Regions from separate parts of the Paenibacillus sp. FW507-14B1B genome, predicted to be linked through region 2. Evidence: riboswitches for the same ligand, from Rfam matches in the RefSeq annotation. Region 2 holds a riboswitch; each other region holds the start of a gene.
What was found. A riboswitch is a leader RNA that binds a small molecule or an ion and turns the genes downstream of it on or off. The one in region 2 is predicted to bind cobalamin.
Positions count from the first base shown of each region.

Region 1: another riboswitch for cobalamin. It lies ahead of AC3WJJ_RS08075 (anaerobic ribonucleoside triphosphate reductase); the one in region 2 lies ahead of AC3WJJ_RS16475 (ribonucleoside-diphosphate reductase subunit alpha).
Region 3: another riboswitch for cobalamin. It lies ahead of AC3WJJ_RS14350 (FecCD family ABC transporter permease); the one in region 2 lies ahead of AC3WJJ_RS16475 (ribonucleoside-diphosphate reductase subunit alpha).

Region 1 covers NZ_JBYSWS010000001.1:1,698,103-1,708,966, reverse strand. Annotated here, with positions in the region: gene aspS (aspartate--tRNA ligase) at 1-323, shown strand, start outside; gene AC3WJJ_RS08110 (tRNA threonylcarbamoyladenosine dehydratase) at 393-1,148, shown strand; gene AC3WJJ_RS08105 (HelD family protein) at 1,432-3,612, shown strand; gene AC3WJJ_RS08100 (hypothetical protein) at 3,685-3,828, opposite strand; gene AC3WJJ_RS08095 (replication-associated recombination protein A) at 4,048-5,355, shown strand; gene crcB (fluoride efflux transporter CrcB) at 5,393-5,794, shown strand; gene crcB (fluoride efflux transporter CrcB) at 5,791-6,144, shown strand; gene AC3WJJ_RS08080 (PCYCGC motif-containing (lipo)protein) at 6,196-6,741, shown strand; cobalamin riboswitch at 6,801-6,974, shown strand; gene AC3WJJ_RS08075 (anaerobic ribonucleoside triphosphate reductase) at 7,134-9,356, shown strand; gene nrdG (anaerobic ribonucleoside-triphosphate reductase activating protein) at 9,353-9,853, shown strand; gene mnmA (tRNA 2-thiouridine(34) synthase MnmA) at 9,947-10,864, opposite strand, start outside.
Region 2 covers NZ_JBYSWS010000003.1:168,364-179,227, reverse strand. Annotated here, with positions in the region: gene AC3WJJ_RS16510 (P-loop nucleotide/nucleoside kinase family protein) at 1-46, shown strand, start outside; gene AC3WJJ_RS16505 (AAA family ATPase) at 210-947, shown strand; gene AC3WJJ_RS16500 (MarR family winged helix-turn-helix transcriptional regulator) at 1,155-1,610, shown strand; gene AC3WJJ_RS16495 (MDR family MFS transporter) at 1,727-3,142, shown strand; gene AC3WJJ_RS16490 (hypothetical protein) at 3,378-4,004, shown strand; gene AC3WJJ_RS16485 (DUF817 domain-containing protein) at 4,133-4,933, shown strand; gene AC3WJJ_RS16480 (ribonucleotide-diphosphate reductase subunit beta) at 5,005-6,036, opposite strand; gene AC3WJJ_RS16475 (ribonucleoside-diphosphate reductase subunit alpha) at 7,043-9,376, opposite strand; cobalamin riboswitch at 9,571-9,799, opposite strand; gene AC3WJJ_RS16470 (MTH1187 family thiamine-binding protein) at 10,099-10,404, shown strand.
Region 3 covers NZ_JBYSWS010000002.1:1,241,682-1,252,545, forward strand. Annotated here, with positions in the region: gene AC3WJJ_RS14335 (DUF4184 family protein) at 1-335, opposite strand, end outside; gene AC3WJJ_RS14340 (L-cystine transporter) at 477-1,850, opposite strand; gene AC3WJJ_RS14345 (ABC transporter ATP-binding protein) at 2,104-2,895, opposite strand; gene AC3WJJ_RS14350 (FecCD family ABC transporter permease) at 2,892-3,938, opposite strand; cobalamin riboswitch at 4,209-4,419, opposite strand; gene lplA (lipoate--protein ligase) at 4,666-5,676, shown strand; gene AC3WJJ_RS14360 (metal-dependent hydrolase) at 5,760-6,473, opposite strand; gene AC3WJJ_RS14365 (DMT family transporter) at 6,724-7,626, shown strand; gene AC3WJJ_RS14370 (Cof-type HAD-IIB family hydrolase) at 7,685-8,491, shown strand; gene AC3WJJ_RS14375 (MBL fold metallo-hydrolase) at 8,612-9,385, opposite strand; gene AC3WJJ_RS14380 (hypothetical protein) at 9,509-9,739, opposite strand; gene AC3WJJ_RS14385 (TIR domain-containing protein) at 9,736-10,767, opposite strand.

The sequences.
Region 1 (10,864 bases), on a different contig from region 2:
CCATGCGTATTTATAAGCGTGACATTCAAGAAAAAATGTTCGCAGCACTCGGCCTATCCCCTGAGACAGCTAACGAGAAATTCGGTTACTTGTTGGACGCATTTGAATACGGTACACCACCACATGGTGGTATTGCATTCGGACTTGACCGTCTCATTATGCTTCTTGCAGGACGCACTAACTTACGTGAGACGATTGCATTCCCGAAAACGGCAAGTGCTACAGACCTTCTGATGGATTCTCCTTCTATGGTAGACGGAGGACAGCTTGAGCAGCTTCATATCAAGGTAGCGAAAAAGCCAGTTGAAGAAAAGAAGTCATAAATATCAGATCAATACTTGGGGGGAACGGCTGTAATTCAGCCGTTTCTTGCCTGTTAGGAGGTATTTAAAATGCTGCATCAATTTTCTCGTACGGAACTAGCGATCGGGCCTGAGGGGCTCGAGGTTATGAAGAATAGCACGGTAGCCGTACTAGGCATAGGCGGAGTTGGATCGATGGCGGTTGAGGCTCTTGCTCGTACTGGGGTTGGCCGTATTATCCTAATCGACAAAGATGTTGTAGATATTACGAACATTAATCGCCAGATTCATGCATTGACAACAACAGTGGGTCAGAAAAAGGCAGATTTGATGGTTGAGCGTGTGAAGCTGATCAATCCGGAGTGTGAGGCAATCGCCCTTAACATGTTCTATACGGATGAGACGTATGAAGAATTGTTCAAATACGATCTGGATTACGTACTTGATGCTTCAGACACCATCATCTATAAGGTGCATCTCATTAAGGAATGTCTGAAACGTGGCATTCCGATGATCTCAAGCATGGGTGCTGCGAATAAGATGGACCCTACCAAGTTCCAGGTAGCAGATATATCGAAGACCTCGATGGATCCTATTGCACGAGTTGTTCGTACGAAACTTCGTAAGGAAGGCATCAAGAAAGGGGTTAAGGTTGTATTCTCAACAGAAGAACCGATGAAACCCCGTCAGGATGTTACCGACAAGATCGTTCCTGAGAATGCACCTGAAATTCGAAAGGCTAAGCAACCGCCAGCAAGTAATGCGTTTGTGCCGCCGGTAGCAGGCCTGATTATGGTTAGTGTTACAGTGAAAGAATTACTCGAAAGAGCGGGGCTTTCATCTTAGCAGATGGTCTATAATTTAAAAGATTTAAGAAACTAGAGCAGAAGATGTACAGTGTCATTGCTCTGAGTTCTGAGGTTTACATGTGAAGACGCAGCGTTCGTGGTAGACGGACCTGCGTCTTTCTGTCCCCCAAGGGGGATACACTAGAAACAGATGACGCTGGTTCAGGAATGATCCCGCTGAGGAGTGTCAGTAGTATATTGCGGCAAGGTGTGTTACAATTGGTATCCTTTTTGTGTCAATCCACAAAATAGAAAAAATAATTCTTAGGAGGTAACTGAATTTGACGGACTCTTTTCAAAGTGCCTATCAAGAAGAGAAACAGAGATTAGAAGAAGCGATTACAGAGATTAATAAGCAGCTTAAGCGACTGCAGGATATCCCAGTTTATACCGGGCATGACTTTACAGAGCAAGTACTCGAAGCAGGTCGAGAGGAAAGACGACAAGCATTGAGAAAGGGCCAGCCAGAGCCTTATTTCGGACGACTGGATTTTCAAGAGAGTGGAAAATCAGAGGCAACACCTCTGTATATCGGGAAAGTAGGTTTTGATCGGGAAGAAGCAGGTGAACTTCCTATGGTAATTGATTGGAGGGCACCTGTTGCCAGCCTGTTTTACTCTTTTACGGGAGGAAATGATGCTGCCTCTTACGACTCTCCAGATGGAATAATTGAAGGATTAGTGTATTTAAAACGAAATGTGGTCATCCGTAAGCAGATCCTAGAGCGCGTATCCGACACATATAACCGTGAAGGTGGAGGCCTTGCTGTATCGGATGAGTTTCTGGTATACCGACTTGGGGAGAACAAGGATAATAGGCTTCGGGATATCGTATCAACGATTCAAGCAGAGCAGGATAAGATAATCCGTGCGGCCAAGAATACAGCCTTGATCATCCAGGGGGTTGCGGGAAGCGGAAAGACAACTGTCGCATTGCATCGACTCGCTTATCTATTGTATCAATACAAAGAGCAGGTATCTGCGGAAAAAATGATCATTTTCGCGCCGAACCATATGTTCCTGGATTACATATCGGATGTGCTTCCTGAGCTTGGTGTTGGGGATATTCAGCAGCGCACATTTGGAGATTGGGCATCTGAACTGCTGGAAATTACTATGACGAACAGTGATACGTCTGAAACCTTGTCTTACTGGTTCGAGACACCCACTGGCAAGGGAACTCCGGATATCAATGATGATGTACGTGGACGTTACAAGGGATCATTAAGATTGATGACATTGATTCAGCGCTGTGTTCAATCGATTGAATCAAATGCTTTACCCGAAGGAGATTTCTCCCCATGGGATGGCGCTGTTCTCAAGCGTGAAACGATTGAAGAATGGTTCAACGAAGAATATAAACCATATCCGCTAGCCAAACGGAAAGAGCGTGTGCTCGCCAGACTGCATCGGTGGGTGGAGATGGAACTTAAGAAAACACCTTCACATCTGCTTAAAGAGCGAAAGAAAAAAGCTTCTCAGCGTGAGAAATCTTATGCAGGAAAATGGCCGAAATTTGAGCCATTGGTGTTATATAAGCAGCTGTTTGGTGCTTCGAAAACAACTGGACTATGGCCTCAGGAGCTTGAATCCGAGATTCCTACAGAAGTGTTGAAGCTGACACGTAAAGACCTGAAGAATAACATTGTCAGGGAAGAGGATCTTACACCCCTGCTGTATTTTCACTGCTTAATGAATGAAATTACAGGTGAGCAGCGGTTTGACCATATCGTTATTGATGAGGCGCAGGATTTCTCTCCATTCCAGGTGGCGCTCCTTGATAAGTTCGTAAGAGGACATTCTTTTACGATTTTAGGAGACTTATCTCAAGGGATTCATGCATACCGAGGGGTTCATGCTTGGGAAGAGATGAGCTCACTGTTTGATGAAGAGCACAGAGCATATTTCGCACTGACACGAAGTTACCGTTCAACAATGGAAATTATCGAGTTTGCAAATGGAATACTTGAAAGAGGAGTTGGCAGTGACCTCCTCGCTGTACCTGTATTTCGTAGTGGAGACGCAGTCCGTCTAATCCCTTATACAGGAGTGGATAGTCGGGTGCAGGATCTTAGGCTGTCATTGCGTCATCTGATTTCGAAGGGTAATTATCGGACGGTTTCAATCTTGACTCGTACGCTTCGTGAAGCGGAGGAGCTGCATCGTATATTGTCTGAGGAGTGGCCAGACCTTCATCTGATTGATGGAAGCAAGCAGACATATCAGGGCGGCCTGTCTGTGCTACCCGTATATCTCTCCAAAGGACTTGAGTTTGATGCTGTAATTGTAGCGGATGCAGACCGTGAGCACTATGCAGAAAAGGCTTGGGATGCCAAGATTATGTATGTTGGATGTACGCGTGCACTTCATGAACTGTGGTTACTGCATGGAGAACAGCTTCCATCTTATATTGTCCCTGAACAGCCAGAAATTGCAGCACAGGGATGGCCAGAAGGCGTTTAAGTTGAAAAAATCAATTGAGTGAGCAGCTAACAAAAGAACTTGATTTAGCTGCTTTACGAGGGGGCCGGTGGTTTAGACAACCACCGGTTCTTTGTATTGAGTTAGACCCAATTGTTGATAAGACTGGCCTAAATTATCTATAAATCGGTAAAGTGTAACGGCAATGAGTATGATTAGTGCAATGAGGACGATGATCCTCAGTGATCGTCTTTTCATTTCTCTATTCCCTCTTTTGTCATATATTTGGGTACATTATAGGCTAGATTGTGTGCAGGTAAGTTTGTCCCTAAACGAGTGATCATCCAGAAAAGTTTGGGATTTATTAGAATTTAGGCTTTGCTTACAGTGGCGATGTGATTACCAGATTGTGATATGATAAGTAACAGAATCAAGATCATAGTTTTCAATGATGATTATAGGCAAGGATGTGTAATGATGGATTTATTCTCTCTCGGTCGTGAAGAGGATCGCGATTCCCGGCTGCTGGCTGATCGGATGCGTCCCTCAAACCTCGATGAATATATTGGACAAGAACATATAGTAGGACCAGGTAAACTGCTTCGGCGCGCAATAGAAGCGGATCAGGTATCATCCATTTTACTTTATGGTCCGCCGGGCTGTGGTAAGACAACGCTAGCTCACATCATTTCGAAGCATACGCAAGGCGAGTTTGTTCGACTTAATGCGGTAGAGGCAACAGTGAAAGAGGTACGTGAGGTCATTGAACAAGCTCAGAGCAACAAGTCCTTGTACGGTACCAAAACCATTCTGTTTCTAGATGAGGTACATCGGTTCAACAGTTCCCGACAAGATGCGTTGCTACCTGCAGTTGAGAAAGGGACTATCATTTTTATCGGTGCCACAACCGAGAATCCGTTTCATTATGTGAACGGGGCTCTCATGAGCCGCTCGACTTTGTTCCAGCTGGAGCCGCTAACAAGAGAACACTCCCTTATTGCTATGAGGCGTGCGCTTCAGGACAAGGCTAGAGGACTTGGGTTTATGCAGCTGCAGGTTGACGAGAATGCACTTGAGCACATTGCTTCGATGGCGAACGGTGATATTCGAAGGGCATTAAATGCACTCGAATTGGCAGCAATGACAACACCTCCAACTAAGGAAGGAACGGTCCATATTACGCTCGAAGTGGCCGAGGAATCCATTCGGCGTCCAACGGTTCGAGCCGATGAGTCAACGCAGTACGACGTATTATCTGCTTTCCATAAAAGTATACGTGGTTCTAGTGATGCAGCACTTTTCTGGTTTTTGTATGCAGTAGAGAAGCTGGGCATGGACCCGATGGTGTTCATTCGACGGTTGATTGCCGCCAGTAGTGAGGATATCGGTCTAGCCAATCCACAGGCGATGGTACAAGCTGTCAGTGCATTAGATGCTTACCGTCATAACGGCTGGCCTGAAGCGAAGTTGAACATTGCGCAGGCGATTCTTTTTGCAGTAGAGAGCCCGAAATCAAATGCGGTATATACGGCTATTTCGCGCGCCACTTCTGCAATTGAAGATCTTAAATCAGCAGAGGTACCTCTTCACTTGCGGGATACCCATTATCAAGGAGCCGCGAAGCTCGGACATGCAGGATACAAGTACCCTCATGATTTCCCTGGGCATTATGTGAAGCAGGATTATTTGCCTAAAGAGCTGGCACGTCGTGTATTTTACCAAGCGACCGAGCAGGGCAACGAGGCTAAGATTTCGCACAATCAGCGTTTGCGTAAGGATGATTAACAGGGGATTCATGTAATCGTATTGGAAGGGATTTCGTATGAACAAAAACTTGCTTTTCGTAGGTGCGGGAGGATTTGCCGGGACATTATGTCGTTATGGTCTGGGTGAAATAGTTCCACTGCCAGCCAGCGGATTCCCGGCTGCTATCCTACTTATTAATCTGATGGGGTGTTTGTTTCTGGGTTGGTTCTTAACCTATGGCTTACGTTCCACCCGGATTTCTGCTGAGATTCGGTTGCTAATAGGCACGGGCTTTACAGGAGCTTTCACAACATTTTCTACATTTACGGTGGATACTGTAAGGTTGTCTAGTCAGGGCCATATGCTCGTAGCTGCGCTCTATGTGATGCTTAGTGTCATCGGCGGACTACTCATGTCTCTGATCGGTGTTTGGTTGGGACGAACGATGGGATCAGCACGAGAAGGTGAGACGACATGATCTTATGGATTGGGTTAGGCGGTGTCCTTGGGGCAATTGCTCGTTATAGCGTTGGCATCTGGATTGGAAAAAGAGCAGGAGGTTCTTTTCCATGGGCCACCATGCTTGTAAACGTGGTAGGTTCTTTCATTCTTGGGATACTCGCCGGCTCTGCTGAGCGGATTCCTGAAGTGATGTATAGCATTTTAGGAATAGGGTTCTGCGGTGCCTTTACTACCTTTTCAACATTTGGTTATGAGGCAATCTCCTTGGCAGGAAACAAACGTTACACAGAAACCTTATTATATGTTTTTATATCGTTAATCCTTGGACTTGCAGGAGCATGGGCGGGACTAGCGATAACAACATAAAGCATGAGAGTACTCTACTAAATTATTTGTTTTATATTTCATTTGGGGAGGATGAAGAGTTTGCGTAAACAAAAATTTGTGATTCTGATGCTATCTGCTGGTCTACTTCTGAGTGGATGTGGTGCTGGTAAAACTGAAGGTAAAGGCGAGGCAAATTCCAAAACAGGGACAGAAGCTACTCATGAGCATGCGGGACAGACGACTCTTGCCAACGGGGATATTCAGGAGATGACAGCATCTGCTAAAGATCTGCCAACTTTTTTGAATGGAAAAAGTGACGAACTCCGGACAATTTATGCGCTCGCTGCTCAGGTGAAAGATGTACTCCCATGGATTCCATGTTATTGCGGATGTGGAGAAAGCGCTGGGCATGATAGCAACTTGAATTGCTTTATTGATGAGGTTAAAGAAGATGGCAGCATTGTGTGGGATGATCATGGTACACGTTGCGGCGTTTGTCTTGAGATCGCTGTTGAATCTGCCAAAATGAAGAGTGAAGGAAAAAGCCTAACTGAAATCCGTAATGCTATTGATGAGAAGTACAAGACGGGCTATGCAAAGCCTACGCCAACGCCTATGCCGACAGAAGTTAACTAGGCACTGTGATTATTGTTACAGTTAATCACCTATATATTGTTATATCTTTTGATATGACAACTACATATAGTGATTAATGGTGATCGGATACGTTCCGATCTTAAAAGGGAATCCGGTGAGAATCCGGAGCGGTCCCGCCACTGTAACAGGTACTCGCGAAAGAATAGTACGAGCCTGAACATCTCTTTCCAAATGTACTGAAGCCAGATACCTGCCATTATGACAACACTGTATTGCCTACGGTTGATAGGAGGGTGTTTCAGGTAGGAATAGGTATCTTGGTCTGTCTTGATTTATATACCGGATTCTTGGATGAAGCATGTCTACCGTAAACCTAAGCGGCAGCATGCTTCTTTTTATTTGTGCTTTAGTAGTAGGAGGAGAGAATAACCATGAAAGTTATTAAAAGAGATGGAACACAGGTTGATTTTGATGTTAAACGAATTATGAGAGCGGTAGACAAAGCATTTGAGGCCGTAGAAGGAATAACTAAAGAGGATGCCTCATCTCGGATTGCTAAGATGGTTGAAGACGAGACAAGCAGCGTGAATCAAATATCGGTTGAAGCCATACAGGATCTCGTTATTCAGTATTTAAAGAAGATCGGACACGAGAATACGGCTAAAGCGTATAAGGAATACCGTGAGGCACGCGATCTGGAACGTATGAAGCGTGGAGAGCTGTACAAGATCAGCAATGATGTTATCGGTGTAAAGGACATGGATTTGCTCCGGGAAAATGCGAATCTGAACGGGGAATCTTTCAGCGGGAAAATGAGCCGGATCGGTTCGGAATATGCTAAGTGGATGGCAAGTTCGTTCATGTTACCACCCGATCTAAAAGAAGCGTTAAAAAACGGATATGTGTACGTCCATGACCTGGATCAATATGCTTTAGGAACAACGAACTGTATCTTTATTCCGTTTGATCGATTGCTCGCGAATGGATTTAATACCGGAAATGGTTCAGTGCGTTCACCACAGAGTATTATGACCGCTATGGCTCTTGTTGCAATCATATTCCAATCCCAGCAGAACAGCCAATTTGGCGGAGTATCGGGCAATAAGATCGATTGGGATTTAGCACCGTATGTAGGGAAGTCCTTCCGTAAGCATTTTCGGAAAGGGCTGAACTATCTAGGTGAAGGAGAGTTGAATTCAGGGTCGGATCTCTTGGATGAAGAACTCATAATGGATAATATTTTACTGCAAAAACAATTCCCGCGTACTTATTCATTCGCCTACGAGGAGACGGTGAACGAAACGAAGCAAGCGGCGGAATCTCTCATTCATAATCTGAATACGATGAGCAGCCGGGCCGGTGGCCAGATTCCTTTCACTTCATTAAATTATGGAATGTGCACTTCTACGGAAGGACGGCTGGTGTCGCATGCGCTGCTTGAAGCGACGATGAAGGGACTTGGTCGAGGGGAAACTCCGATTTTTCCACAACATATTTTCCAGTGCAAGCAAGGAATTAACCAGTCAGAAGGGGACCCCAATTACGATCTGTTCTTAAAAGCAATAGAATGCTCCAGTCGTCGTTTATACCCGAACTTTGTCAATGTGGATGCGACTTTCAATCTGCCCTATTACCGTCCGGAGGACCCGGATACCATCATTGCAACGATGGGTTGCCGGACACGTACCATCTCTGATCGGTTTGGTAGGAATCGTCTTAGTGGAAAAGGGAATCTATCCTTCAATACGATTAACTTGGTACGTCTAGGAATTGATCATGGCATAGCTTTGGGTAAACGTGAGGAAGCGGATTTGGATGGATTTTTTCAAAGCCTGGAGCACTATATGAGAATCGCTGTTGAAGGATTAATTCATCGCTATAAGATTCAAGCCAAGCAGCCGGCAAAGGCCTCTGATTTTATGATGCGTGAAGGTGTGTGGGAAGGTGGAGAGAAATTAGCTCCTGAAGACAAGGTAGCTGATCTCTTGAAGCACGGTTCGCTCGCACTTGGCTTTATTGGACTTGCGGAAAGTTTGAAAGCTTTGACAGGATATCATCACGGCGAGGATGAGAAGGTAAGAGAGCTCGGGCTTGATGTGATCAAGTGTATGCGTGTCTATTGTGATGAAATGAGTGAGAAATACAATCTGAACATCACGCTGTTCGCCACACCAGCAGAGGGCTTATCCGGAAAATTTACAAAGATGGACCGAAGCACTTATGGCCAGATTCCTGGTGTAACCGACCGGGAGTATTATACAAATTCATTCCATATCCCGGTATATTATCCTGTAGCGGCTTTTCAGAAGATCGAGTGGGAAGCACCATTTCACAAGCTATGTAATGCAGGTGCTATATCCTATGTGGAACTGGATGGAAATGCCCGGCAAAATACAGCGGCTTTCAAAAGCATTGTACAGTTCGCACTTAAGCAAGACATCGGTTACTTCTCGGTCAATCACCCACTGGACCGTTGTCCTGTCTGTGATTATGAGGGGATTATCGGATCCACATGTCCGGAATGTGGTGTGGGTGAGGACAAGGTGCTGTTCCACCGTCTACGCAGGGTAACGGGATACTTAACGGGTAACTATACGGAACGTTTCAATTCAGCTAAACAGGCTGAAGTTGAAGATCGGGTTAAGCACCAATGAACATCTGTGGCTATATTCCGGAAAGTATAAATGAGGGCAAAGGTGTACGTGCTGTTCTGTTCATCAGCGGCTGCCGCCATGCTTGTCCTGGGTGCTTCAATCAGGAATCCTGGGATTTTGAAGCGGGTGAGCCTTTTACTGAAGAGTTGAAGTCACGGATTTTGAAGGAGATTGCCACTAATCCCCTACTTGACGGAATTACACTCTGTGGAGGTGATCCGTTCTTCTCGGCGGAAGAATGTGCTGACTTTTTGTCAGACTTCAAGAGAAAATGTCCAGATAAAGACGTATGGGCTTACACTGGCTTTACATTCGAAGCTGTAATGAAGCAACCGATGCTTAAAAACTTAGCTTTAATGTGTGATGTCATCGTTGACGGCAAGTTTTATGAACGAGAGAAAGATACTTCCCTACCTTTCCGAGGAAGTCGGAATCAGCGATTAGTCGATGTCTCGCGAAGTGTAGATAAAGGGCAAGTAGTCGAAATGAATTTATAATAGATCGATAACCCAAAAAGGCATGTCCCTCAGGTTCACATGAATCTGCCAGGGACATGCCTTTTTGGTTCTTGGGTAAACCGTAATTTTTACTTAGTACGGTACTTTCTCAGCGTATTCTATGGTCCCGCCGCCTAGACACTCTTCGCCTTGGTAGAACACAACGGCTTGTCCAGGTGTAATGGCTTTTTGAGGCTTGTCAAACGCTATGTGAACAGTACCGTCTTCTCTTGGCGTTACCGTCACTTGTTGATCCGGCTGACGATAGCGGAATTTTGCGGAGCAGGTAAAGGAATCTTTGGGCATAGCTTCCTCACCTGCAATCCAATTGATGCCGGAGGCGATCAAGCCAGTGGAATACAAGCTAGGATGATCTCCTTGGACTACATAGAGCACATTCTTTTCCAAATCTTTGTCAGCGACAAACCAAGGCTCACCAGATCCTGATCCACCGATGCCGAGTCCTTGGCGTTGTCCCAGGGTATAATACATTAAACCATCGTGACGACCTTTAACTTCGCCTGTAACAATATCAATCATCTCTCCTCCTTGAGCGGGGAGATAATGGCCGAGGAATTCTTTAAAGTTTCGTTCACCGATGAAGCATACACCAGTGCTGTCTTTTTTCTTGGCTGTATAAAGACCTGCTTCTTCAGCTAGACGGCGAACTTCTGGCTTAGGAAGATGTCCGATGGGGAACATAGCCTTAGATAACTGATCTTGATTCAGAGCGTTCAGGAAATAGGTCTGATCCTTATTGTTGTCCACGCCACGAAGAAGGTGCAGTTTCCCTTCTTCTTCGACAACGCGAGCATAGTGTCCTGTTGCAACATAATCTGCTCCAAGATCCAGCGCTTTGTTTAAGAATTCACCGAATTTAATTTCCCGGTTGCACATAACATCTGGATTTGGTGTTCTTCCGGCCTTATATTCATCAAGAAAATAGGAAAATACTTTATCAAAGTATTCCTTTTCAAAATTGACGGTATAGTAGGGAATATCGAGCTGCTC
Region 2 (10,864 bases):
TGAGAAGGTTGAAGATCTTTATCAATTCTTATTGAATGAGAAATAAATAGCGATGAATATATAATAGAAGCGGCGGATTCCTGAAGAGTATGAGGGGGTCCGCCGTTTTTCGCTTATGGGATATCTGTTATATTGGAATGGATTAGAACCAATACCACCGTGCTAAAAGGCGGGCAAGAAGGAGGGCGGAAAAGATCGATACTTCCACCTTGAATGCTTATTTAAGAGCCGTAACTTTGCTTAGAGATCGAATACCTTCATTTGATCAATATCCATTTAACTTGCCAGCGGTAGCGATGCTTGATGAACTGAAATTCCATCCGAAGGTAACGTATATCGTTGGGGAGAATGGGATGGGAAAATCGACATTGTTAGAAGGAATTGCAGCTGCTCTAGGTTTTAATCCAGAAGGAGGGACGCTGAATTTCTCATTTGCTACGGAAGAGACACACTCGGATCTGTACCGATATATTCGAGCGGTAAGAGGTGTACGTAAGCCAAGAGACGGATTCTTCTTCCGTGCGGAAAGTTATTATAACGTGGCCTCTGAGATTGATGCATTGGAGCGTGAGCACCCCGGGCTGTATCAATCCTATGGGGGGAAGTCACTGCATCAACAATCACACGGGGAGTCTTTCTTTGCTACCTTTTTACACCGGTTCAGTGGGAATGGGTTGTATATAATGGATGAGCCTGAAGCGGCGCTGTCTCCATTCCGACAGATGGCGCTGCTGACCCGGATTCATGATCTTGTCCAAGACAACTCACAATTCATTATCTCTACTCATTCGCCTATTCTGATGGCTTATCCAGATGCCCGGATTTTGAGACTACATGAAGAGGGGATTGATGAATGTAGTCTTGAAGAGACCGACCACTTTATGATTATGAAGGAGTTCGTCAATAACCGCGAGATGATGCTGCGAGAGTTGCTGGCGGATGATTAGAATAGAGTGTAAATCATACAAGCTTTCACTGATGCCGGATTAGTGAAAGCTTTTTTTTATTAAAAAAATATGTTATTCATTTCATATTATAGTACAGTTATTCGAACTACTTATGGTATAAATAATGAAAATATAATGAAAAATAATGAAAATTCCATTTACAAGTTTGAATATTTGAATTAAAATTGAATAGTAACTTGGAGGTGAATGATTCTGAAACACAGTCATGATACGAGTGTGGAGATGTTAATGGACGTGTACCGCGAGTTATCAGATAAGATGACAAAACACCGTGTGGTCTCGTTTCTCAAATATCTTAGGAACAACGATTTGAACCTGAATCAGTACTCGATTTTGAGTTTTATAGATCAGCAGGGGCCATGTCTTCCTCTCCAATTTGCAGAGCATCTCGAACTTAAAGCGGCTACGATTACATATTTGGTGGACTCACTTGAGCAGAGAGGGCTAGTTCGTCGGACGCCCAATCCTCGGGATGGTCGCAGCCATTATGTTCATTATACGGATGCTGGACGGGAGCTTGTACAAGGCGCACGAAGTGAAGGCGATGAGAGCATTATGGAATCCTTTAAGCAGCTTGATCAGGATGAAGCTGATATGCTCTACATTATGCTGAATTTACTGCGTCGTAAGTTATTTACTTGAAATGAATCCAGTTGATGAGGGTCCCACCTTAAGCTCGCTACATGAAAGAGCGCTGAGGTGGGTTCTATGTTTTATACACATCGATTGACAATCTGATTTATGTTTGGAGGCAGCTTGTGAAAACACAAAAACAATCATCTTTTTGGCTCATCATGAGCGCAATCTTCTTCGGTAATTTTCTGGCTGTATTAAGTATCACAACCATTAATGTCACCTTTCCCGTAGTGATGCATACATTCGGTGCAGAACTTAGCACGGTGCAGTGGCTAATGGCAGGTTATTTGCTCGCTACAGGGATTGTTGCCCCGGTTGTTGGTTATATGGGCGATCAGCTAAGTTATAAACGGTTGTTTATTATTTCGCTAATCGGCTTTATTCTATTCTCAGCCCTGTGTGCTACCGCATGGAATATTGAATCACTGATTACATTCCGAATTATTCAAGGGATATTTGGCGGAATGATCATTCCGATTACGATGACGATCATTTATCAAGTGTTTGATCGTGAGCGTCAGGCCTACGCAATGGGACTCTGGAGTCTAGCGTCCATGCTGGCGCCTGTAATCGGACCTACTCTTGGGGGCTGGATGGTTCAGTATTTTGGCTACAAGTCCATATTTATTCTGAATGTCCCCATTGGAATTTTGTCTATTTTTATTGTGGCTAAATTCATTCCATACTACAAATTGAGTGAGAAAAAGTCTTTTGATACGCTCGGATTTCTATCTGTTGTGATCAGTAGTTCATTCCTTCTGTTGTCCGTTAGTCACGGCAGTGAATGGGGATGGGGTTCATGGAAGACGGTATCGCTGCTTGCGATAGGTGTTTTGTTACTTAGCTTCTTTATCGTATGGGAGTTAAAAACAGCAACGCCACTCCTTCAACTGAGAGTATTCCGTTTTCCACGGTTTCGCTATAGCTTGATCTTAAACTGCATTGTGACCGTTTCGATGTATACGGGAACGCTTCTCGTTCCGCTCTACTTGCAAACAGTACTTATGTTGTCACCGATGGAGACAGGACTTATCATGCTGCCAGGGGCGCTTGTTATGGCTGCAGCGTCACCGATCATTGGTAAGTTCTATAACCGTATTGGTCCATTCAAATTGGTGCTAGCAGGCATCCTGATCATCGTGGCAGGTTCTGCAGCATTTAGCAATATTACGGCAGCTACCTCGATCTACACGATCGCAGGTCTCCAGCTCGTTCGTTGCCTCGGCATAGCGCTATGTAACATGCCGCTTACGAATGCAGCGATGAGTGCGGTCTCCAGTGAATATTCGGGGCATGCTTCGTCGATTACGAACTGGGCACGTCAGGGACTGGCGTCTTTATCCATCGGCATATTCAGCGCATTGATTGTATCAAGAACATCACATTATGTGGGTGAAGGCGTTATGAATCAACCGATTGCGATGACGATGGGCATCGACGATGTATTCCTGGTCGGTACCGGCATTGCGGCTGTAGCAGTTCCCTTAACATTTTTATTGCGGAAAAAAGGAAAAACGGCAGTGGATCTAGCTGTGTAAGAATGGGGAGTATGCTAATCCATTATCATTGAATACGGTGGTCGACATTTAATATGAAGGATGAGTTATGGAGAGGGGAACCTTTTCAGGCTCATCCTTTTTTGTGAATAATGATTGATGTATCTACTGAGATTATGAAGTTGATATATATTTATATATGAGTATGAAATCGGCTAAATCCCCGAGTGGTGTACACTCTATATTTGCGGTAAAGTCTTCCAATAGGAGGGGTGTTATGCGTATTTTGGCCTGTATGTTTATCATATTGTTAATTTTAACGGGATGTGAATCAGAATCAGATGGGCCCGTCATGAAAAGTAAGGATGGACCTACAAAAATCACACAGAAACCAGTTGATCTATTCAAGGGTGAAGGAGCAAAGTTCAAGTTATTTCTAGGTGATATGTCTGGTGCTTTTAAGTTGCGATATGAAGGGGATAGGCCCCATGCAAGCTTGGACATCGATCTATGGAAGGAGGGTAAGAAGGTAGGTTCAGTCGGATCTATAAGGGATTTGTTCTTTGAATCGGTAGACGGGAAGACAGAGGGTGAAATAGAAGTCATCGTGTCTTTGGATGCCATTTCTATTGATGGCCAGGCTGATGATTTGAAGATAAAAGTTAGCATCCAAAATGAATCGGGCGCAAGTCTCTCTACGTTAACGACTCCATGGGATCAAGCTTTGACCGCACGAGGCGTGATTCAAAATCAAGAACCGAAGACATTCACTACTGAAGAATCTATACATTTATGGGGAATGCAATCAACGAGCAATCAAAAAATTCAAAACTTGGATTTCTCACCTGAATCGTTAAGCCGTATTGAGCAGGCTATTATTTTTACGCTGCGATTTGAAGATTGATTTTAAATTCTAGTGGGCCCTATACTAGTCCCTATTTCATTACAAACTCGTTACGGTGATGTCATTAATATCCGTTATGATTGTGGTACGCTTGGAGCTTCTGAATAGATAGTTAGTAGGAGGTATATATGACATTCATCCGTAAACTATGGGCGTTCGGCATACAGCAGGCGCTGTCGTGTATTTTTCCAGTGATCATCTTCGCTACACTTGCGCTGACCAAATATATAGAAGTTCCAGGACTAGCGCGTTATGACCTGATTCTGATCATCTGCCTGCTCGCTCAGATCGGCATGGTAGTTTTTAAGTTGGAGACATGGGATGAACTTAAGGTTATCTGCGTGTTCCATGTGATTGGGCTTATGCTGGAGCTGTATAAGGTGCATATGGGGTCTTGGTCATATCCGGAGGAAGGTTGGAGTAAAGTTGGGGGAGTGCCACTATATAGCGGCTTCATGTATGCGAGCGTTGCCAGTTATATTTGTCAGGCATGGCGCCGGATGAACCTGCGGATAACGGGGTGGCCATTACCGATTCTGACTGTATTAATAAGTGCTGCTATTTATGCTAACTTCTTTACGCATCACTATATATGGGATTTTCGTTGGGTGCTGACTGCACTGCTCTTTATTGTATTTCTCAGAACGGTTGTGCAATTTGATGTGCAAGGTACCACCTATCGGATGCCGCTAACGTTGTCTTTCTTGTTAATCGGATTCTTTATCTGGATTGCAGAGAATATTTCAACGTTTCTGGGTGCTTGGACATATCCGGGACAGGAGAAAACATGGAGTTTGGTACATATCGGGAAGATAAGCTCATGGTTTCTGCTGGTTGTGATCAGTGTGATTATTGTGGCACAGCTGAAGCATCTAAAGATGGAGATAGGTGGGAGGAGGAAGGAAGCACCGAAAGGAACGGTATTGTAATTTCATAGATCAAAAAACCTCCGTACCCTTTCCAAAAAGGAAGAATACGGAGGTTTTTTGATGTGTTTATATTATAGATCGTCGAATCCGTTGTCGTCGCCGACTTTACCGTAGTTACGGGACTTCGCTTCGAAGAAGTCTGTCTTGGTTGCGTTCAAAGCTTCGTCGGAGAAAGGCTTAATCCAAGGCATGCAGTTTACATCTACGCCTTCATAAGCTTTTTCCATGCCCATCATTTTCAGACGACGGTTCGCAATGTACTTAATGTAATCGGACAGCTCGTTCAGGTCAATGCCGCGAACGTTGCTGAGTGTGTAGTGAGCCCAGTTTGTTTCGAGCTCAACAGCACGGTCGATTGTGCGGTACAAGTAGTCCATGTTCTCTTTGGAGTTCAGTTCAGGGAAATCAACAAGTAGCTGCTTGAACACTTCAGCGAAGAAGTAGCAGTGTTGATTCTCATCACGCTGAATGTAAGAGATCATCTGGCTTGTCGCCATCATCTTCTGGTCACGTGCCAGGTTGTAGAAGAAGGCGAATGTGCTGTAGAAGAAAATCCCTTCGAGAATCAGGTCAGCAACCATAGATTCGAAGAAAGTCTGTGGTGATGGATTATCACGGAAAGACTGATAAATATCTGCGATGAAACGGTTGCGATCTAGAAGAACCGGATCATGCTTCCAGTATTCAAAAATCTCTTTTTGTTCTTGCTCCGATACGATCGAAGAGAGAACGTAGGAGTAAGATTGGTTGTGGACAACTTCCTGTTGACCGATGATTGCCGAGATCGCTTCAAGGGAAGAATCGGTGAAGTAGCGTTTTACATCCCCAACGAACATCGTCTGCATGGAATCAAGCACAGCTAGCAAGGAAATGTTAATTTTGAATGTGCGCTGTTCTTCCGGATCAAGGCGTGGGAACTGTGATGCATCTTTGGACATTGGAATCTCATCAGCGATCCAGTGGTTCAAGAGTAGCACTTTGTATAGTTTGTACATGTGCGGCATACGGATGTCGTTCCAGTTCAGAATACCTGAACATTCACCTTCGATGATACGAGTGGATTGGTTAGGGGCTTCCGTATTAAATATTTTTTGCATTTGCATGCTTAATCTCTCCTTGGAGGCCGGATATCTGGGACGGAAATCCCCTCTACAGCCGCTGTTGTTATCCCTTTGCTTGGGATTTGTATTCATAGAGGTCGCAAAGGGATAACAAAGGCAGACGTAAACTCTTCCGATGGGATATCCTTAGCCGATGTAGTCTTTAAATGATTTAGTTAGTATATTCAATTGCTGGTTTGCGGATCGCCCGCTTACAGCAGAAGGATGGACGAAGTAACATAAACAACTCACAGGTTATGCACTAACCCACAGCGTATCCCGTAGGGAGAGCGCTCTGAGCAGGTATGAAAGGTATAGAAGCACAGAGTAACTCACAAGTTATGCACTAAAATAGCGCAAATCCCAAAGGGAGGGCGTTCTTAGCAGTTAGTAACTCTAAAGAACGCCTAATTCACAGGTTATGCACTAAACTCACAGCGATTCCCGAAGGGAGAGCGCTCCAAGCAGGTAGTAGAGGTAAAAAAGCGCAAAATTAACTCACAAGTTAAACACAAACGTGGAGCAAATCCCGAAGGGAGAGCGTTCCTAGCAGTTAGCAACACTAAAGAGCGCCCATGTAACTCACAAGTTACGCACAAACGTGGAGCAAATCCCGAAGGGAGAGCGTTCCTAGCAGTTAATAACTCTAAAGAACGCCCATGTAACTCACAAGTTACACACAAATGTGGAGCAAATCCCGAAGGGAGAGCGTTCCTAGCAGTTAATAACTCTAAAGAACGCCCATGTAACTCACAAGTTACGCACAAACGTGGAGCAAATCCCAAAGGGAGAGCGTTCCTAGCAGTTAGTAACACTAAAGAACGCCCGTGTAACTCATTATCTTCGCTCTAAAGTAGAGCGTTCCCGAAGGGGAGTAAGCGCTCCTTACACCAGCAAGCCGTACCTCAACCCAAATCACTCCTTAATCGAAGCTCTATTTCCGGGTGTCCAGAGGGCAGAGCCCTTGGGGCCCTCCCTTGGAAGGGAGGGTTTGGGAGGGATCGAAAAATCAGCTAGCACATGACTCACATTCTTCAATCGTAAGCGCACGGCTACGTACATAGTAAGTCGATTTCAAGCCGGCTTTCCAAGCATGAAGGTGAAGTTCCAGGAACTCAGAAGCCTTGATGTCCGGACGAACGTACAGGTTGAAGCTTTGCGCTTGGTCAACGTGACGCTGACGAGCGGCTGCCATTTTGATGGACCAGTTCTGATCGATCAAGAAGGCTGTTTTGTAATACCAGATCGTCTTTTCGGATAGGTCCGGAGCTGGGTTAGCAATCTTGTAAGTTGTTTTCTCTTCATAAGAAAGAAGTTCGTACAGTGGATCAATACTTGCCGTAGAGCCAGCGATGATGGAAGTCGATCCGTTTGGTGCGATCGCGAAGAGCCATGCGTTACGAACACCATTCTGCTGCACTTCTTGCTGCAGTTCACGCCACTGTTCTGTTGTTACATATTTGCCTTCATGCTCACCATCGGTGTAACCACGGAACGTGAAGTATTCACCGTTCTCCCAGTCAGAACCTTTGAATTTCGGATAATGACCTTTTTCTTTGGCCAGTTCCATACTGGATTTAACGAGCAGGTAGTTGATTTTTTCATACAGACTATCGTTATAGGCAACCGCCTCATCAGATTCCCAGCGAATACCTTCAAGAGCCAGCAAGTGATGCAGACCGAAGGTTCCGAGACCGACTGCGCGGTATTGGCTGTTCGTGTATTGTGCTTGCAGTACTTCGATATTATTGATGTCGATAACATTGTCGAGCATACGCACCTGAATGGGTACGAGACGTTCGAGCACACCCGCTGGAACTGCACGAGCCAAGTGAATGGAGTTCAGGTTGCAGACAACAAAATCACCAGGAACTTTGGAGATGACGATGCGAGTCTGTCCATCCTTGGTTACAAGCTCTTCTTGTTCCACAACGGTAGCCGATTGGTTCTGCATAATTTCAGTACACAGGTTAGATGAGTAAACCATACCGTGTGCGGAGTTCGGGTTAGCGCGGTTAACCGTGTCACGATAGAACATGTACGGTGTACCGGTTTCTAGCTGGGATTTCATAATACGTTTCATAATGTCGATGGCTTGAACCGTAATACGGGAAAGCTGTGGATTCGCTACAGCCTCTGCATATTTTTCACGGAATTTGCCTTCGCCAAGTTTCTCGTCATAGAAGTCTTCTAGACCGAGCGGACGACCGTTCTCGTCTTTCCAACCCATTACTTTCTTCACTTCGTGCGGGCAGAAGAGACTCCACTCATCACGAGCTTCAACAGCTTCCATGAACATATCAGGTAGACATACGCCGTGGAACACGTCATGTGCTCTCATACGCTCGTCACCATTGTTCAGCTTCAGATCTAGGAAGGCAAGGATGTCTTTATGGAATACATCCAGATAAACGGCAATTGCACCTTTACGTGTACCAAGCTGGTCTACGCTAACAGCGGTGTTGTTCAGCTGACGAATCCAAGGGATAACGCCGGAGCTTGTGTTCTTGTGTCCACGAATGTCTGAACCACGGGCACGAACCTTTCCAAGGTAAACGCCGATGCCGCCACCCATTTTGCTGAGACGAGCTACGTCCGTGTTGGAATCGAAGATGCCTTCAAGTGAGTCATCCACGGTATCGATGAAGCAGCTGGACAGCTGACCTGCTACCTTCTTGCCGGCGTTGGACATGGTTGGCGTTGCTGCGGTCATATAGATATTACTCATTGCCCAGTATGCTTCTTTAACAAGATCCATACGTTTCTCTGCAGGCTCTTTGTGCATGAGGTACATGGCAATAATCATATAACGCTCTTGCGGAAGCTCCATCACACGACCATCAAAATCAGTAGCAAGATAACGCTCAGCGAGTGTCAACAGTCCGATATAGTCAAACAGTAAGTCACGGGTATAATCAATTGTTTCTGCGAGTTCTTCAATTTGTGCTTTGGTATAGCATTCCAGAAGCTCTTCACGGTAGATACCTTTTTGCACCAGCTCAGTAATGAGAGGATATAGGTTACCGTATGGCTCGTCCGGATAAGCTTTGTAACGACGATGGTTAGCCGCTTTTTTATATAAGGATGTCAAAAGCGAACGAGCCGCTGCGAACTTCCAGTTCGGTTCTTCTTTAGTAACAAGCTCGAGTGCCGACATGGTGAACGCATTGCTGATCTCCTCACCAGTTACTTGTTCGCCACGGAGTTTAGAATTCACACCGCGAAGCAGTTGCTCCTTATTCAGCATGTCTAGTTCATTCAAAATCCGATCGGCATATACAGAGAGGCGATTTGGATCAAAAGCTAATTGACGGTTGTTCGGTTTAACTACGATTTGGGGCATGGGTAAATCCTCGCTTTCTTAGGGGGAAATGGGAAAAAGAACATTAAAAAAACATTTTCCAAACCTTAGGAAGGCTGAAAATGTTCGTATGCGCTGTGGGTGAAGTGTGCATAGTAGCTTGAGCCGCCGTTTTAGGGCTCGCTGATATGTACAGACGCAGTAAGAGAACACTTTCCTAATTTCCCGTAGGATAGGTGCTTTACTGTATACAGGCAGGTCTCCTGACTTGGGGTATAGAGTTCGGCGCCTTCCCAAAGGTCTAACGCAGCCTTCAGTGGCTTAAAGCCGAAGTCATCTCAGAAACGCAAAAAATGCGATCTAAAACCCTTTACAGTGGCGGGACCGTGATGGATTTGCACCATGCTTCCCTATTAAGTGTGACAACTCTATGAAGTGTCAAACACCTGCATACACTATATTTGGTTGATGTTTATTAAATTTAACCCAATATATTGTGCTTGTAAACTCTTTTCTTAAAAATAGACGCAAGGTGAATTATAGCAAATGAGGAGGGAAATCGCCAATCTGCAATCCGCCAAAAGAGGGTGAGATTTCGCACATTTTGACGAATTACGACCTTTTCTAAGGAGATACACGCTTTATGAGTCATTGCGTTTGAGAGCATTATTTGAACGAGAATCGGTTCATATGAGAATTTGAAATGATGTCCTAGACTGGTACAATAATGTTATGTAAAAGCCTATATTAGGAGGTTATCGTCCATGGCCATTGCTGAAGTAACTGTCATTCCGATTGGAACGGCTACAACAAGCCTAAGTATGTATGTTGCAGAGATGCAGAGGGTGCTGCAGAAGCAGGAGAGAATCTCATATGAATTGACGTCAATGAGTACAATTATCGAAGGTGAATTGAGCGATGTATGGCAGGCTATTGCCGCGCTTCATGAAGCGCCATTCTTATCCGGTGCCAAACGTGTATCCACAGCTGTCAAAATCGACGATCGCCGGGATCAAGCTTCATCAAGCAAACAAAAGCTTCAATCTGTTCAAGACAAGCTGGGTGGTTAACAAGGAGAGTATATGTTTTAGCTCAACTCTTTTCGGTAACCTAGCTATAAAGGGATAATTAGCGCAGCTCTCTGATATGGGGGTTGCGCTATTTTGCTATTGTTGAATTGACATAATTAAGGTGCATTCACTCCTTGCTGCTTTTAAAAACCTAATACTGGAGGATATAACCTAAAGGTATTTTGTGTGTTTATATATTAAGCCTATTAAAAATACCATCGCCATGAATTACTGTAATACTGGTGGGTGGTACGTAATATACACATATTAAGTCTAAAAAGTGGCAGGGAGCTGAATATCATTTCTATCGAATTAGCAACCATTACAGCAGTATCTATTATTGTGATATCTAGTACCTACCCGTTCTTATACTGGAGAAAAACAGGGAGTAATCGGTATCTTAGCGCAGGGTATAAACTCGTTTTTCTCATACTATTTATGTTGTTATCTGCATTTATAC
Region 3 (10,864 bases), on a different contig from region 2:
ATTCCCAGGATCGCAGAGTAGCCAAAGACGATTACCCTCAAAGCACGGCTCGAGTCTACTTGCCGAGTACTACGGTCCTGAATCACATTCGGTAAGTAACTGACAAGCGTTTGATGAATGAGAAAATGATAAATACAATAAATTAACACAACCATGGGAAGATTAAGGATTAAAAACCCACTAAAAGTATGCCCTATTTCACCCAAAGGTTGCCCTCGCAAAAAATACTCATAATCTGGAGCCATACTCCCTAGAACAAGCGCGGAAAAATGAACGTATTTACTCTTTCTCGAAAACGGCAATACGATGGCAGGATGCGCAAAGGTTAATGGCATATGAGTCTTCAACCCCTATTAATCTATTACACTGTTCTTACAACGAACAACGACACCTCAAGTCTAACATAAGTCATCTAAGAAGATTTAATCATTAAAAGAAGCCGCCCCCTCCTGGGTGCGGCTATGTCCTTATTCATATTACGTCTGCATCATATCAATATCTTGATTACGATCCTTAAATACGCCCTGATCTACTTCTTTCATGACTTTACCTGTAATCACACCGGCAGTCATCGATCCGTTGACATTGAGTGCGGTCCGTCCCATGTCGATCAGCGGCTCGACGGAGATCAGCAGACCTGCCAGAGCAACCGGCAGATTCATAGTGGACAGTACAATCAAGGAGGCAAAGGTTGCTCCTCCCCCTACACCAGCGACACCGAAGGAGCTAATCATAACGACTACAATCAAGGTAAGTATAAACATCCAATCCGTTGGATCAACACCCGCTGTAGGTGCTATCATCACCGCCAACATCGCAGGGTAAATACCCGCGCAACCGTTCTGTCCCATCGTTGCTCCAAGGGATGCAGATAAATTCGCAATGCCTTCTTGTACCCCCAGCTTCTTGTTCTGCGTCTGTACACTCAGTGGAATCGCTGCCGCACTTGAGCGGGATGTAAAGGCAAAGGTTAGTACTGGCAGTACCTTGCGGATATACACCATTGGGTTAAATCCGAATAGAAGGAGGAGAAGCATATGAATTATAAACATAACAATTAACGCGACATAAGATGCCAGGACAAAATCAACGAGATCGAGAATGACTTGCAGATCTGTTCCTGCAATCGTCTTAGCCATTAGTGCCAATATTCCATATGGTGTCAATCGAAGGATTAAAGTAACCATCCGCATCACAACTGCATACAGTGCCCGGATCATACCTCGAAACGTTTCGGCTTGCTCCGGATGTTTTCGATCCAAACCAAGCAAAGCGACACCAATAAAAGCGGAGAAGATAACAACCGCTATCGTAGAAGACTTACGTTCTCCTGTCATATCCGCGAACGGATTCGAAGGAATGAACTCCAGAATTTGCTCGGGTAGCGTCTGGTCTCCAACGTCTCCAAGCTTATCTTCGAGCAACAAGCCCTGCTCATGTTCTGCGGCGCCCGCTTGTATATTTTCTGCTGATAAATCAAAGGTAAGCGTCGTCGCTATTCCAACAGAAGCCGCAATACCCGTGGTCAGAAGCAGAGTAGCGATGATTAGCCCACTCATTTTACCGAGATTTCGTCCGCCCTTCAGATTCATAATTGCCGAAATAATCGATACCATAATGAGTGGAATTACCATCATCTGCAGCAGACGTACATACCCGTACCCGACCAAGTTAAACCACTGCGATGATTTCGCAATAACGTCAGAATCTGCTGAAAAGATAAACTGTAAGATCGCGCCAAACAGCACACCAAGACCTAAGCCGGCAAATACCCGCTTCGTAAACGAAAAGTGCTTCTTCTGCATCCAGTACAATATGCCAATAAGCAGAAGAAGAACAAGGACATTCATGACAATCCAGACTGTTTCCACGCCCGATGCCTCCTCTTGTTTAAATGCATTTTGCATAAAATCTAAAGATCGATTTCTAATACAAAATGGTGAAGTAATTGCTACTATTCATTTCCAAACGCAAACCCACTTAAAACATTACCCGTTAAATCCGATCTGTTATCTCTTTTTTATAAAAAGGTATGCTACATGCATACAAAAAAGACGGCTATCTGCCGTCTTAAAATCTCTTATTATGAGGAATAATATACATCTATTCGTTTGGTCTTCCACGATTAGCTGTCAAGAGTACTTGTGGAGCACCATTCTCTGGGTGCATAACAAGAGCAGGATCGACCCTAAAAACTTCACGTATGAAATCCTCTGTCAATACTTCAGACGGCAGCCCTTGCCCAGCAGTCTTTCCATCTCGAAGTACCAGAAGTTGATCACAGAACTGTGCAGCTAAATTCAGATCATGCAGCACGCTAATGACAGTAATGCCCGAGTCTTTACGCCACTCTGCTACCATATTCATAAACTCCAACTGGTACCGTATATCCAGATATGTCGTTGGCTCATCCAGCAGCAGAATTGCAGGCTGCTGAGCCATTACTTTTCCAAGGGCTGCACGCTGACGTTGTCCTCCACTAAGCTGGTCCAATCTTCTCGATTCTAAACGGTCTAGCTCCAGTCTATGAATAATCCGATCCAGCAAAGGACCAGCATCCACTCTCTCTCGTCCTAACCAGTTCTGAAATGGAAAGCGCCCCATCTCCAGGACTTCACGTACTGTAAAATCTGTCGGAGCAAGGCCTTCCTGCTGCAGTACAGCAACCATTTGCGCCAGTTCTTTTCTACTGTAACTAGCCATTTCTCTGTCATGTAGCAGCAATTGACCTGTTGTAGGCATTTCCACCCCAGACAAAAGATGCAGCAGTGTCGATTTACCGCTTCCGTTCGGACCGATAATTCCCCACCACTCTCCTTCACGGACACTCCAGTCGATCTCCGATACTGCATTCAAGCGTTCATATCGCTTGCCTACATTGTGAAGTTTGATCATAGGGCTCCCTCCCTACGCTGCTTTTTATTAAGGTACAGCAAATAACCAAAGAATGGAGCTCCCACAAATGCGGTTACAACCCCAATCGGAATTTCAGTAGGTGCTAGCAAAGTTCTCGCTGCCGTATCCGACCAGACCATGAAGATCGCCCCGCCGAGTGCCGATAGTGGAATAATAATTCGATAATCCGAACCTGTAACGAGCCGAATCATATGAGGTACGACTAGTCCAACAAAACCTATTACTCCGGACACCGACACTGCCGCAGCGGTTAAAAGCGTAGCTACAATAAGAACACTCATCTTCAGGCGATCCACATTAAGCCCCATATGGGCTGCTTGTCTTTCGCCTAGTGATAGCAAATTCAGCATCCGTGCTCGGCTCCACAAAAAGATAAAGCATACAATAAAGTAAGGGAATAGCACCGTTATGTACGACCACCCCCGCATGCTTAAGCTTCCCATGGTCCAGAATAAAATATCCGTTAATGTATCCTTTGACATAACCGTCAAGAATGAAACAGCCGCACCTAGAAACGACTGCATGATCACACCTGATAGTATTAGTCCATGCGTCGGAATTTTTCCATTATCTCTAGCGAGTAACAGTACGATCCATAGCGTAAGAATACCCGTCAGAAAAGCAACCAAGGGCAACGTCCAAGCTCCAGCGAATGCATATTGCAGTCCGTAGAAGATTAGAAACGCAGCTCCGAGTGAGGAACCGGACGATACACCCAGCGTGAATGGATCCGCAAGAGGATTTCTTAGAACACCTTGAAATGCAGCACCAGCAACTGCAAGTGAGGACCCAACCAGCATGCCGAGCAAAATTCGGGGAAGACGTACCTTCATAATAATCTGCTCCGATGCGACCTCCCAGTTCGGTGTGATAGAATCACCAATCCATGGAAGTTTGTGTAGCAGCATCGCACCGATCTCTGTAACGGGTAAATGAACCGCACCAATGCCAAGACTGACCACGAGTGTAAGAACTAAGAGAATAAGCCCTGTCACTGCGTACACCGCAAGTTTTCTACTCATGATGTTATCCGTACTGGATGGATTACTATCACTAATTGTTTCAATCGATTTCTCATCAGTTTCTCTCCTATCCCGTGTATGCAAGCGCCGAAATGACTCGTATCTCTGACAGGCACCCTATAATTCACCATAAAAAACCCCTGATCTCATAGAGAATCAAGGGCTACGTTTCGGAGATAATGAACTTTATGAACTAAAAAATGAGCTTATAATAAAAGTCTACTCGTCCAAAATAGTTCTGCCAAACGTAATCCTTTCCTCGAAGGACCGTCAGATTCATCATGCGAAGCAGGTCTCCTGACTTACAGGTTGAAATGATACCTCCGCCTTCCCGAGCCTTACTAGGTCAGTGGCAATTATGGAGGATATCCCTGATTCACAGTGGCGGGACCGTGCCGGATTTTAACCGGCTTCCCTTTTAACCCAGAAGCAGCCCTGTATTTAGGACTGTCTTTCCAGGACATCGCATGCAATGAGTATTCTTTTTTTGCTTAGCCAAGCATACTTCTCTGTTGACGATTATATGAAATATCTACTCCGCTTACAACCTAGAAATTCACATATGAAGTTAATCATACAGTTTGGCATAGAATTTTAAGCGTTACCGTTCCCCATCATAGCATTTATCACCCATCGCTCACAGAACCTTTGCTCTAGAGTCAAACATTGGTTTACAATAGATTTAAATGTATTACATTAGACAAGAAACCACACGGAGGCGTACATAATGCTGTTTATTGATAACCAGGGAATACATGATCCAGCCATAAATCTGGCCATTGAGGAATACGCATTGAAACATTTACCGATGGACGATAGCTACCTGCTCTTCTACATCAATCAACCATCGATTATTATAGGCAAACATCAGAACACAATTGAAGAAATTAACCAAGAATATGTGCGTGATAACAACATCCAAGTTGTACGACGTTTGTCAGGCGGGGGTGCCGTATATCATGATCTAGGAAACCTAAACTTCAGTTTTATTACCAAAGACGATGGGCAGTCCTTTCACAATTTCTTGAAATTCACACAACCTGTTATCGATTTCCTACAAAAAATGGGTGTCCCTGCAGAGCTTAGCGGACGTAATGACCTTCAAGTTGGGGAGAAAAAGATTTCAGGCAATGCACAATTCTCCACACGAGGAAGAATGTTCAGCCACGGAACACTGATGTTTGATCTCGATTTGGATCACGTACAAGCTTCACTTAATGCGAATCCAGAGAAGTTTAAATCAAAGAGTACAAAATCAGTCCGTAGTCGTGTAGCCAATATCAAGGAACTTCTCGGAGCTGACGGAAACGAGATGACCATTGAACAGTTCCGCGCTGAGCTGCTGCGTTCGATCTTCGGTATGGAACCTGATCAGGTTCCTCAATATGTACTAGAGGAAAAAGACTGGGAGATCATTCACCAAATCTCCAAGGAGCGTTACCAGAACTGGGATTGGAATTATGGCCTATCGCCAGAGAGCAATGTGAAGCATGCAAAGAAATTTCCTGTGGGTATCATAGACATCCGAATGAACATAAAGGATGGGCATATCCAGGAGATCAAAATATATGGTGACTTCTTCGGTGTTGGCGATGTAGCGGATATCGAGAATGCACTTCGCGGCAAACGTTACGAGGAGCGTGAAGTTAGAAGTCTTCTTACTTCCATTAATGTAAAGCATTACTTCGGTAATCTTGAGCTGGATGATCTCATCGGTTTGATCTTCCTGGAAGAATAACCGGAATGACTGGATCATCAGAAAAGCCTTGCTCACAGGGAATGACTCATTCCCTGTGAGCGAGGCTTTCTCATTAATTTCGATTATTTAGAAGCTATGAATACATACCAGAGAAGAACTAGTGTAAGTACGATGCACACATTCTCCACCATATTTCCCCATTTACTTCCGGTGCTCATCAGTTTAAATTTCACTCTGAATTTCAGTGGAGGCAACAGCCGTATTCCACGATTCGTTAGCATATCAGCTGCTAAGTGAAGAGCATAGGATAAACCTCCTGCAACCCATATACTCTCGCCCCAGGCCGAGCCTTCTGTCCCGAAATACAACAACAGCGTCCATCCAGCAACAGCGTATAAAGAGTGTGTCAACCCGCGATGGGATACCAGCGTGGAGATCATTAATACACAACCAGCAATGATATTCCACGGGCTAAATGAATGTCCGAATTGAAGGAGACCAAGGCCAATCATAAACATCACAATATGACGGAGTGTACGCCCTGGTAAAAAGGATACAACAGCAATTAATCCAGCCAAGGCCAAGTTCCACGGCGCATATTCCTGTCCGTAGAAATAAATAAAAATAGCTACCGCAACTAGTGTTAGTTGAAGTACACGTAAGAGGCCTGTGGGAATCGCTGTTCTTACCAATATGGAGTTCGGCTCATCAATATCCGGTAGAAGCGAACTAACGACGGCAACCGCTGCTGCCGGAAGTGTGATAGGAATTCCGGTCAGCCCCATGACCGACAATGTGACGCCGGTACTAATAACCAAATGGGCTCTTCCCATCATGATAATAACTTCCTTTCATTCTCTTGGTGTCCTAGAAGGGAATGTACGTTCGGCATTTTAGTATAACAAAATTCTCCTCTTTATGTCTACCCTTTCCACTAAATAAGCAATTCATCGATAAGATGGAAGTTCCTTACTATATAGGACTCCATTAGTATTGTCGCTTCTCTCATAATGGGATACAATTTGTTCACTTGTCATTTCACCGAAGAATTTACATATTTTTATTGTCTCGAAAGGATGAACAACGTTGAACCGCTCTCGTCTTGCTGATCTCAGCCTACTCCTTGTTGCCATGATGTGGGGCTGTACCTTTTTGATTGTGCAACATGCTGTTCGAGTACTTCCACCGATGGCCTTTAACAGCGTCCGATTTATAGGTGCAGGACTCCTATTAGCCTTCATCACGACTGTATTCTATCGGCGTCAGTGGCGATTGATCACGCGAAGAATGCTGCTGCATAGCTGTCTGCTTGGTCTTTTTTTGTTTATAGGCTATGCTTTTCAGACCGTTGGGTTGCTGTATACAACGACTTCGAACACAGGTTTTATTACAGGTCTATCCGTGGTCATCGTTCCCTTCCTGTCTTATTTCTTGCTTAAACACTCCATATCCCGCTTCACTTGGGTGAGCGCTCTGCTTGCAGCTGCTGGCCTGTATTTACTTACCTTTGCAGGATCAGAGATGAGCTGGAACATAGGAGATATTCTAGTCCTAATCTGTGCCATTGGATTTGCTCTTCATATCGGTTACACCGGTCTTTATGCTTCTAAATACCCTTCGCTGCCATTAGCAGCACTACAGATGACAGTGGTTGGTATTCTGAGCTTGATCGCATCACTCATCATGGAGGATGCGGGAAATCCTGCTACCTTAATGGATAAATTAGTCCAGCCCGAAGTCTTGATCGCCCTTCTCGTATCCATCGGTCCTACAAGTGCATTCGCTTTCTGGATCCAGACCGTTTGTCAGAAATATACTACACCTTCTCGGGTGGCCATTATATATGCAACAGAACCCGTTTTTGCTGCTTTAACTGGTATTCTATTTGCTGGAGAAGTGCTGGGCTTAGCCGGCGGCTTAGGATGTGTGCTTATTTTGGGAGGTATGCTTATGGCCGAATTGAAATCCGCGCCACATCAGGTACAATAGAAGCATAATAAAGATAGAAAAAATAGATATGATAGATAGGACAAAAGGAGAGAAATCCATGACTACCTACAAACTGATTGCGATCGACATCGATGACACACTAATCAACGATGATAAAGAGGTAACGCCCGGCGTTCAGCAAGCACTCGAACAAGCTGTCGCTAAAGATGTTGTTGTCACACTAGCAACAGGTCGTGCTTATACATCTGCTCAAGCGATTGCCCGCCAGACCGGACTTAATGTACCCATTATTACTTATCAAGGTGCCCTCATTAAAAACTTGCTCGACGAGAAGGTTCTATACGAGCGCTACGTTCCTATTGATGGTGCGAAGAAACTGTTTGAGTTCTGCATGGAACATAATCTACATCTTCAAACTTATGTCGGTGATAAAATCTACGCCCAGGAAGAGAATCAAAAGCTGATCGATTATTGTGCACTCAACCGCGCTCCATATTATATCGAGCCTGATTTTATGAAATTGATTGAACAGCCTACACCTAAAATGCTCATTATCGATGATCCTGCATATCTCGATGAACTGATCCCGGTATTCCAAGAGATGCTTGGCGATCAGATGCATATTACAAAGTCCAAACCACATTTCCTGGAGTTCATGCATAAAGAAGGAACGAAGGGCCATGCATTGACATTCCTTGCGAATCACTTCGGCTGTACTTTGGAGGAAACCATTGCTATTGGGGACTCTTGGAACGACCATGAAATGCTCGAGTGTGCAGGACTTGGTATCGCCATGGGTAATGCCATTGAGCCACTCAAAAAGATCGCAGACTACGTCACGCTTGGCAATAATGAAGATGGCGTTAAACATGCTCTTGAGAAATTTGTGTTGAATGCAGAATAACAACTTATATGCATAAAAAATAACCCGATCCCAAACTTAAATGTTTAGGATCGGGTTATTTTTCGCCATACTTTATAATGAGAATTAACGTATCATAGCTGTCCCTGTTCACCAATCAATCTAATGCCCTAGTTTCACATTCATACCCGAAACAGCCAACTTGGTTTGAAGAGGAAGGTCTAGGTCCTTAGTGACATCCACATCATGTGACATATGGGTATAGATCGTACGCTGCGGTTTCACTTCCATCAGTAACTCTGCCGCCTCCTTCATGTCATATACAGAACGAGTAGAGAATTCTGCAGTCTCATGAACAAAACTCGTACCAAGCACGAGTAGATCAAGACCGTGAAGGGGCTTCTTCTCAGCTTCGTTTAGAGCAATTGAATCTGAATTATATGCCCACGCATAACCGTTCTTCTCCAGACGATAGGCATATGAATAGCCATTCTTTCCATGATTGACCTTCCAGCAGGTAATACTCCAGCCACAGAGTGTAATACCGGAATCGGTTTCGATCATCTCCATATGGCCAGATAACCAAGGATACTGCCGCTGTATCTGCTCCAGCACTTCGCGTGGTGCATACAGATAGCCTTTACATCCAAGCCATCTATTAGCGTCAGCCCATTCCGGCAAGCCGCCAATATGATCGAAATGCGCATGGGTAATTAGCATATGCTGAACTTGCCGCATCCCGTGCTCCTCCATCATATGACGCCAGTCGGGGCCACAGTCGATCACGAATAAATCCTGTCCATCCTTCACCATCGCCGAGGAACGCAGACGTCTATTCTTCCCTGTAGTACGTGCCTCGCTGCATACCTTACAATCGCAATATACTCGCGGAACCCCCATGGCATCTCCTGTGCCTAAAAAAGTTAAAGTATCCATGCTGTTCTCTAGTCTCCTTATCCCAAGTGAAGCGGTATATCTCCAAAAAAACCGCCCGGCAACCTGCCAAGCGGCTATCTTTCATTATATATTACGCCGGATATCCGGCTCCTTAATAACCAATTAAGCGAATGATGGCTTCTTGTCATCAACGACACCGCTAATGACTTTCACATACTTCTTGTCCGTACCTTCCACGGAAGGTCCGATATAAATACTTGGTTTCGTCTGACGCTTTACAGAACGCTCACGCGGCTTCAAAGCCCCCGCCATCGGAATACTTCCTCGAACCACCCAATGACCGTTCTGGGATCCAGCATTACCAATATTCTTCCTTTTCTCATTCCTGCTCATATTGAATCCCCTCCAACTAAGTGTCTGATGGTACGAAGCAGTTCACGATTATGCTCAACAACCTCACCAAGCTCTTCATCTAACAGGGTTTGATGTCCCGTAAAATGAACCGATAACACATGGTTTACACCTAAAGGATAGCAGAACACATACACCTGTGCAACTTCCTCTTCATGATAAAATGCCCATTTTCCACTGTTATAGACGTCTATCACGTAAATTGATTGCTGCGTGCCACTATTGCTCTCATTTCCTTGAAATGGAAAGAAACGTCCTCTTCCTACATTACCCCCAATCTGAGCGATTCCATCATTCCCAGATTTCTTCCAAAATGCGGCCCCCGTTACCCGAAAGTCTCCTCGTGTAGGTGGTAGCAACGAGTTACGCACAGCTTCGCTTAAAGCATGGTATTTCTCAGACTGATCTGTAACGTTCACATTACGATTATATTCCCAGAAAAAGTGAAGTACACTCTGCTTACGCTTCAGTTCCGCTTCCTTCTGCTCTATGATTTCCGCAGGATTATCATAAAATAATTCCGTTTCAATAGCGTTCATAATATGCCCGCAAGCGACATCGACCGCTGACTTATAGTCCTCATCCGTACGTAGCTCATATTCCAAAAGTGTAAGTCCTTGAAGATCTGACAAAAGATGATAATCCTTTATCGTCACATCCTGAATCTGTTGATCGTCAGGCTCCACATGATCGGGGACGATACAGAATACCCTTCGCCTTCCCAGTCTTCCCCAGAACAGGCCCATCTCGAATAATGTATTATCCCTCGTAACAAATACATGCTTCCCACGAATTAAAGCCACGTCGTCGGGCGAAAATACGAACACACCAAAATCGCTATGTTCAAGCTGTCGCTCCAGCGCTTCCATCGTATAGCTGTTCGCTCCAAATGTTCCGCCATACCACGGTGTTACCTGAGCTGTTCTCTTCAGCTGTTCGTGAATAGCACGAGCATACTTGATGGCTTCTCTAGATGATCCAATGAATAAATTCGGCTTCGTAATGGATATAGGCACATCATATACTCCCCTTGTTGTTCAATTTACAAATTATTAGAGGTTATTATTCGACCATTATAACAAAGTTACCTAATTTATGGGAAACATT